2 regions of the Pseudoalteromonas 'SMAR' genome follow, and region 1 is predicted to be linked to the other one. Evidence: predicted binding sites of a transcription regulator. Region 1 holds the regulator's gene; the other holds the start of a gene.
The links. Region 1 encodes FliA, which starts transcription of late flagellar genes. Its sites were predicted from a motif close to CTAAAGNTNNNNNNNNNNNNGCCGATA; they were not measured.
Positions count from the first base shown of each region.

Region 1 (3,418 bases):
TCGACGTGTACCTGTAGCGTCAGAGTCAGTAGGAATGTATGATTAACACAGTTTTAGATCAAGCAAGTGGCCTGCGAAAAATGAGTCAAAGTAGCAACCAAGGTGTAAAAGTGATAGCCGTTACCGGTGGTAAAGGAGGCGTTGGCAAAACCAATGTTTCATTAAACACGGCCATCGCAATGGGACAGCAGGGCCAGCGAGTACTGGTGTTGGACGCCGACTTAGGCTTGGCAAACTGTGATGTCATGTTAGGCCTTAGGGTTGAGAAGAACTTATCTCATGTGTTATCAGGTGAGTGCGAATTAGAAGAAATTTTAGTGGAAGGCCCCGCTGGGATTAAAATTGTGCCAGCCACTTCAGGCTCGCAAAACATGGTTGAGCTTACCCCCGCGGAACATGCCGGCTTAATTCGAGCATTCAGTGAGCTTGATAGCCACTTTGACGTATTAATTGTTGACACCGCCGCAGGTATTTCTGACATGGTGTTAAGCTTTTCTCGCGCTGCCCAAGATGTGGTTGTGGTGGTGTGTGACGAACCTACCTCCATTACGGATGCATATGCACTCATCAAAGTGCTTAGTCGTGAGCATGGTGTCTATCGTTTTAAAATTGTTGCCAATATGGTGCGTAGCTTGCGTGAAGGACAAGAGTTGTTTGCTAAACTCTCCAAAGTAACAGATCGATTTTTAGATGTAGCCCTAGAGCTAGTGGCAACCGTGCCATTCGATGAAAACATGCGAAAATCGTCGCGGCGACAAAAGGCCATCGTCGATTTATTTCCAAGCTCACCAGCAGCTGTGGCAATTAAAGGATTGGCATCGAAAGCGGTTAAATGGCCAGTTCCACATCAACCTTCCGGTCATTTAGAATTTTTTATTGAGCAATTAGTGAATGGGTAATTATGGCTTCACCGGTCAATAGGGCGGCGGGATATCAAACTTCAGACCACATCCACAAAGTGGTCGAACGGCATGCTCCACTGGTAAAAAAAGTGGCTTGTCATCTTATTGCTCGACTTCCGGCTAGCGTGCAACTGGATGATTTAATCCAGTCTGGCATGATTGGATTAATTGAAGCCACAAAAAATTTTGATGCCAGTAAAGGGGCCAGCTTTGAAACCTTTGCTGGCATTCGTATTCGTGGCGCTATGCTGGATGAAATGCGGCGTGGTGACTGGGCACCTCGTTCGGTTCATAAGAATAGCCGGATGGTAGCTGAAGCCATATCAGAACTCGAAGCAAGCCTCGGGCGAGAGCCAAAAGACACTGAAATAGCTGAAAAACTTGATATTACGCTAGATGAGTACCATCATATTTTACATGATGTAAATGCCAGCAAAGTCATAGGAATTGAGGATTTAGGGGTAGATGAGGATGTTATAACCCCTGCCAACAGTGACTTTGCGCTAGACAAACCGTTTAATAACGTTAAAAATGAACGTTTTAATTCGTCATTATTGGAAGCGATAAAATCATTACCAGAGCGCGACGCTTTGGTATTATCACTTTACTACAACGACGAAATGAATTTAAAAGAGATTGGCGCCATTCTCGATGTCAGTGAATCTCGAGTAAGTCAAATTCACGGTCAGGCAATGATTAAGCTAAAAGCAAAAATCAATGACTGGATAAATTAAAGTAAATAAATAGTTGGGTTCGAACCTCACTGGAGGAAGTTTTGGATAAGAACATGAAAATTCTCGTGGTTGATGATTTCTCTACTATGAGAAGAATAATCAAAAACCTATTAAGAGATTTAGGCTTTACCAATGTTCAAGAAGCTGATGATGGTAGTACAGCACTTCCGATGCTACAAAATCAGGAGTTTGACTTTGTAGTCACTGATTGGAATATGCCAGGAATGCAGGGCATCGACCTGCTGCGCGCCATTCGTGCAGATGAGAAGTTAAAACACATTCCAGTGCTAATGGTAACGGCGGAAGCAAAGAAAGAGCAGATCGTAGCGGCGGCGCAAGCTGGGGTTAATGGCTACATCGTTAAACCGTTCACAGCAGGTACACTAAAGACCAAGCTTGAAAAAGTATTTGAGCGGTTAGGCTAACAGCAAGGGGGAATGGCCTATGTCTGTGAATGCTGCGCCTCAAATCACACTTGAACAAGCAAAACAGCTAGTAGAGTATCTCGAGCAAGGTGAGCAAGAAAAAGCTGACCAACTTATTTTAGAGGCTGCAAATAAAGAGCAATCAGAGCTTTTCGCTGAGGTCGGTAAGTTGACTCGTCAACTTCATGAGTCGTTAAAAAACTTCGAGCTAGATACGCGACTGGCTGACCTGACCACAGAGGCCATACCGGATGCCAAGCAACGTTTAAATTACGTCATGGAACTGACGGAGAGCGCTGCCAACAAAACCATGGACGCGGTGGAAGAAAGTTTGCCATTAGCACAAGATTTGGCCGAAGAAATAGCACAAATAAAGCCCACATGGGATCGTCTAATGAATCGAGATATCGAGCTTGGCGAATTTAAATCTCTGTGTCACGATCTTGACAGCTTTATGCAGTCGTCTAAAACCCGTACCGATGAACTACAAAGCTTGATGACCAATGTGTTGATGGCCCAAGATTATCAAGATTTGACGGGCCAGGTAATTCGACGCGTTATTGAGCTGGTAAGAGAAGTCGAAGACAGTCTCATTAACCTATTAACTGTGTTCAGCAATGGCGATGAAGAACAGTTACGGGCACAAACGAAAGAAAATGAAGTAAAAACATCAGAGACTGTTAATGAATTGTCTGGGCCTGAAGGCCCTATTATTGATGCTGAATCGCGAGATGACGTGGTATCAGGTCAAGATGAAGTCGATGACTTGTTATCTAGTTTAGGCTTCTAGTTGGAGAATGAGAGTATGAGCTTTGAAGTCGATGAAGATATCCTCCAGGACTTTCTAGTTGAAGCGGGTGAAATTCTAGAGTTACTATCAGAACAGCTTGTAGAACTAGAAAACAATCCTGAAGATAAGGAACTTCTCAACGCAATTTTCCGTGGCTTCCATACCGTGAAAGGGGGAGCTGGGTTCTTAGGCATGACAGAACTTGTCGATGCCTGCCATGGTGCGGAAAACGTGTTTGATACCTTGCGACAAGGCCAAAGAACAGTCACCTCTGAATTAATGGACGTTATCTTGCAATCGCTTGATACCATTAATGAGATGTTTTCGTGTATTCAAAGTCGTGAGGAACCAGAAGCGGCTGATCCAGAGTTACTGAAAACGCTACATAAGCTCAGCCAACCAGAGTCAGAAGATGAAGCTGCCGAAGAAGCGCCAGCTGCAGCAGCTGATCCCGAGCCTGAACCAGACCCAGAGCCTGAGAGCCCATCTGTTAGTGCAGACGATGTGCTTTTTGACGTTGACGACACTAGCAGCGATGATGCCGGCGGCATCGACGAAATTACTGAA
Region 1 covers NZ_JBLWMW010000010.1:40,338-43,755, forward strand. The annotation lists gene flhF (flagellar biosynthesis GTPase FlhF) at 1-46, shown strand, start outside; gene ACNKW2_RS06380 (MinD/ParA family protein) at 39-899, shown strand; gene ACNKW2_RS06385 (RNA polymerase sigma factor FliA) at 902-1,636, shown strand; gene cheY (chemotaxis response regulator CheY) at 1,678-2,061, shown strand; gene ACNKW2_RS06395 (protein phosphatase CheZ) at 2,081-2,851, shown strand; gene ACNKW2_RS06400 (chemotaxis protein CheW) at 2,867-3,418, shown strand, end outside.

Region 2 (3,418 bases), on a different contig from region 1:
TTTTTTAAATCTGTATTATTAACAAGACTCTTACTTGAAGGGCTAGTTAAACTTTCTGCTGACCAGTGAGTTGAATTTACATCGCTCATTTTAACAACTCCTATATTTCTATATAGTATAAGCCACTTCAGGAAAAAACACTTTTATAAAGTGGCTTATAACTGTGCTCATTTAGCCTAGTAAAGAGAGCGCCACTTGAGGACGTTGATTTGCTTGGCTGAGGATAGACTGACTTGCTTGTTGTAAGATCTGCATTTTAGTTAAGTTGGCAGTTTCTTGTGCAAAGTCTGTATCTTGAATACGAGATTTCGCAGCACTTAAGTTTTCTGAAATATTGGCTTGGTTACGGATGGTAGACTGAAAACGGTTTTGCACCGCACCCAATTCCGCACGCTTTTTGTCTACAACAGCGATCATCGCATCCATACCGGCAAGTACTGCCTGAGCATTCGCTTGTGAAGAAACACTGATATCGTCAGCTTTAAATACATCCGCGAAGGTATAATCACCTGCGGTTGCTGTTGCTGCAACTGTATCAATTCCACTCAGGTTTGAAGCCAGCGTTGCATCACTAATAGTCGATGCTACCCCAGCGATACCAGATAAAGTAAAGCCTCCATCAGCTTCAATAGAGTTTGCAGCAGCTGTACCACCCACAGTCTTCATACTGAAACCAATAGTCTGAACAGCATCAGCCCCAACTTGAAAGCTTGCGTCATAAGTACCATCTAACAGGTTTTGACCACCAAAGGTCGTGTCTTTCGCAACACGGTTAACTTCTGAAGATAATAACTGTATCTCTTCTTGTAGAGCTAAACGGTCTTCGTCGGTATTTGAGCCGTTAGAAGCTTGCTGTGCGAGAGTACGTATACGTTGAAACATTGAGGTAACCTCATCCAGTGCCCCTTCAGCAGTTTGTGCCAAAGAAATACCGTCATTAGCATTTCTGTTACCCTGATTTAAACCATTAACTTGACTTGTTAAACGATTAGCAATCTGCATGCCTGCAGCATCATCTTTAGCGCTGTTAATCCGCAGGCCGGAAGATAAGCGTTCGAATGAAGTATCAAGTGAATTGCCAGATTTCATTAACTGACGCTGTGCGTTCAATGAACTCACATTAGTATTTACATATAAAGCCATAATAGCCTCCGCTTTATCAATTGTTCACGAAGCATCGGGATACCCCTACCCTTCAACTTCGATGGGTTAGAGTCCTACAGTTATAGTTCTCTAACTCATCTATCGACTGATAAAAAGAAAGCTTTAGTAACTTTGTTAAAATATATCGCTCTTAGCCTTGTAATAAACTTAGTGCTGCTTGAGGCCTTTGGTTAGCTTGTCCTAAAATTGTCTGACTGGCTTGTTGTAAAATCTGGTTTTTTGTTAGCTTAGCTGTTTCAGCTGCAAAGTCAGCGTCTTTTATGCGAGATTTCGCAGCACTTAAGTTCTCAGAAATATTGGCTTGGTTTCGAATTGTTGATTGAAAACGATTTTGTACCGCACCTAATTCTGCTCTTTTTTTATCTACTACTGCAATTAATGCATCCATTCCTGCAAAAACAGCCTGAGCATTAACTTGCGACGACACACTTATATCACCAGCCGTAAAGACATCTTCAAAAGTGAAGTTTCCAGCTACAGCAGTCGATGCAACTGAATCTATACCGCTAAGGTTTGATGCTAGAGAGCCGCCGCTAACTGTTGAAGCAACCCCTGCAATACCTGATAAAGTAAAACCGCCATTGCCCTCCAATGAGTTTGCTGCTGCTGAGCCACCGACAGTTTTCATACTAAAACCGATAGTCTGAACAGCATCAGCTCCCACCTGAAAATTTGCCTCATAAGTTCCATCGAGTAAATTCTGCCCACCGAATGTAGTATCAGTAGCAACGCGATTAACCTCGGCAGAAAGCTGTTGAATCTCTTCTTGAATGGCAAGTCTATCCTCATCAGTGTTAGAACCATTAGCAGCCTGTTGTGAAAGAGTTCTTATTCGCTGAAACATCGACGTAATCTCGTCCATTGCACCTTCAGCTGTCTGCGCCAAAGAAATACCATCGTTTGCATTTCGGTTGCCTTGATTTAGTCCCATGATTTGAGACTGGAGGCGATCAGATATCTGCAAACCTGCCGCATCATCTGCTGCGCTATTGATTCGCATACCTGATGATAAACGCTTAAATGAAGTATCTAGTTCATTACCTGAATTAGTCAGTTGTCTCTGAGCATTAATAGAACTGACGTTAGTATTAACATATAAAGCCATAACTCACTCTCTTTCTTGTCAAATCAATTATCTAATTGATAGATAGTTCAATGACAAAGCGGCATGTATGCATCAGGGTTATTTCCTACAAAGGCAACCAATTGCCACTTTGACGCCAAATTTTTTATCTGATCAAGATACTGCAATTAGCGATCCAACTTTTAAAATATTAAGGGTTAATATTTTGAGAATGACCTTTATACAAGTATTTATGAAGCTTGAGAGGTATTTGGGAGTTAAAGAAAAAGAGGCTTTCGCCTCTTTTTAAATAGTTTGAGAGTGAGTGTCATTTTTTTAGCACAATACTGGCACGCATTGTGCTTTAATAAACGTGTTCATATTGTTTATGAACGCAATTGGATTTTAAGCTCCTCCGCTTTATCATCCAATTTGGTGCCTAGGCAAATACCCCATTCGGCCTAGGCACCTTTTACTTACCTTCCTAGCGATTATCCAAGAAGACTTAAAGCAGCCTGTGGACGCTGGTTAGCCTGACTTAAGATGGTTTGGCTAGCCTGTTGAAGGATCTGCATTTTAGTTAAGTTTGCTGTTTCCTGTGCAAAGTCTGTATCCTTGATACGAGATTTAGCAGCGGATAAGTTTTCCGAGATATTAGCTTGGTTTCGAATAGTTGATTGAAAACGGTTTTGTACCGCACCAAGCTCCGCACGCTTTTTGTCTACAACAGCAATCATTGCATCCATACCAGCAAGAACGGCTTGAGCATTTGCTTGTGAAGAAACACTGATGTCATCCGCTGTAAATACATCAGCGAAGGTATAGTCACCCGCGGTTGCAGTTGATGCTACAGTATCAATTCCGCTCAGGTTTGAAGCCAGCGTTCCATCACTAATAGTCGATGCTACCCCTGCAATACCAGATAAAGTAAAGCCTCCATCAGCTTCAATTGAATTTGCAGCAGCTGTTCCTCCGACGGTTTTCATGCTGAAACCTATCGTCTGGACAGCATCTGCACCGACCTGGAAACTCGCTTCATAACTGCCATCTAGTAGGTTTTGACCGCCAAAGGTCGTGTCTTTCGCAACACGGTTAACTTCCAAAGATAAAGACTGTATCTCTTCTTGTATTGCTAAGCGATCTTCGTCAGTGTTTGAACCGTTAGCTGCTTGTTGTGCCAGTGTACGAATT
Region 2 covers NZ_JBLWMW010000026.1:55,579-58,996, reverse strand. The annotation lists gene ACNKW2_RS12075 (flagellar protein FlaG) at 1-89, opposite strand, end outside; gene ACNKW2_RS12070 (flagellin N-terminal helical domain-containing protein) at 172-1,143, opposite strand; gene ACNKW2_RS12065 (flagellin N-terminal helical domain-containing protein) at 1,295-2,269, opposite strand; gene ACNKW2_RS12060 (flagellin N-terminal helical domain-containing protein) at 2,719-3,418, opposite strand, start outside.
Region 2: the regulator FliA is predicted to act here: its motif matches at 1,244-1,270, upstream of ACNKW2_RS12070 (flagellin N-terminal helical domain-containing protein).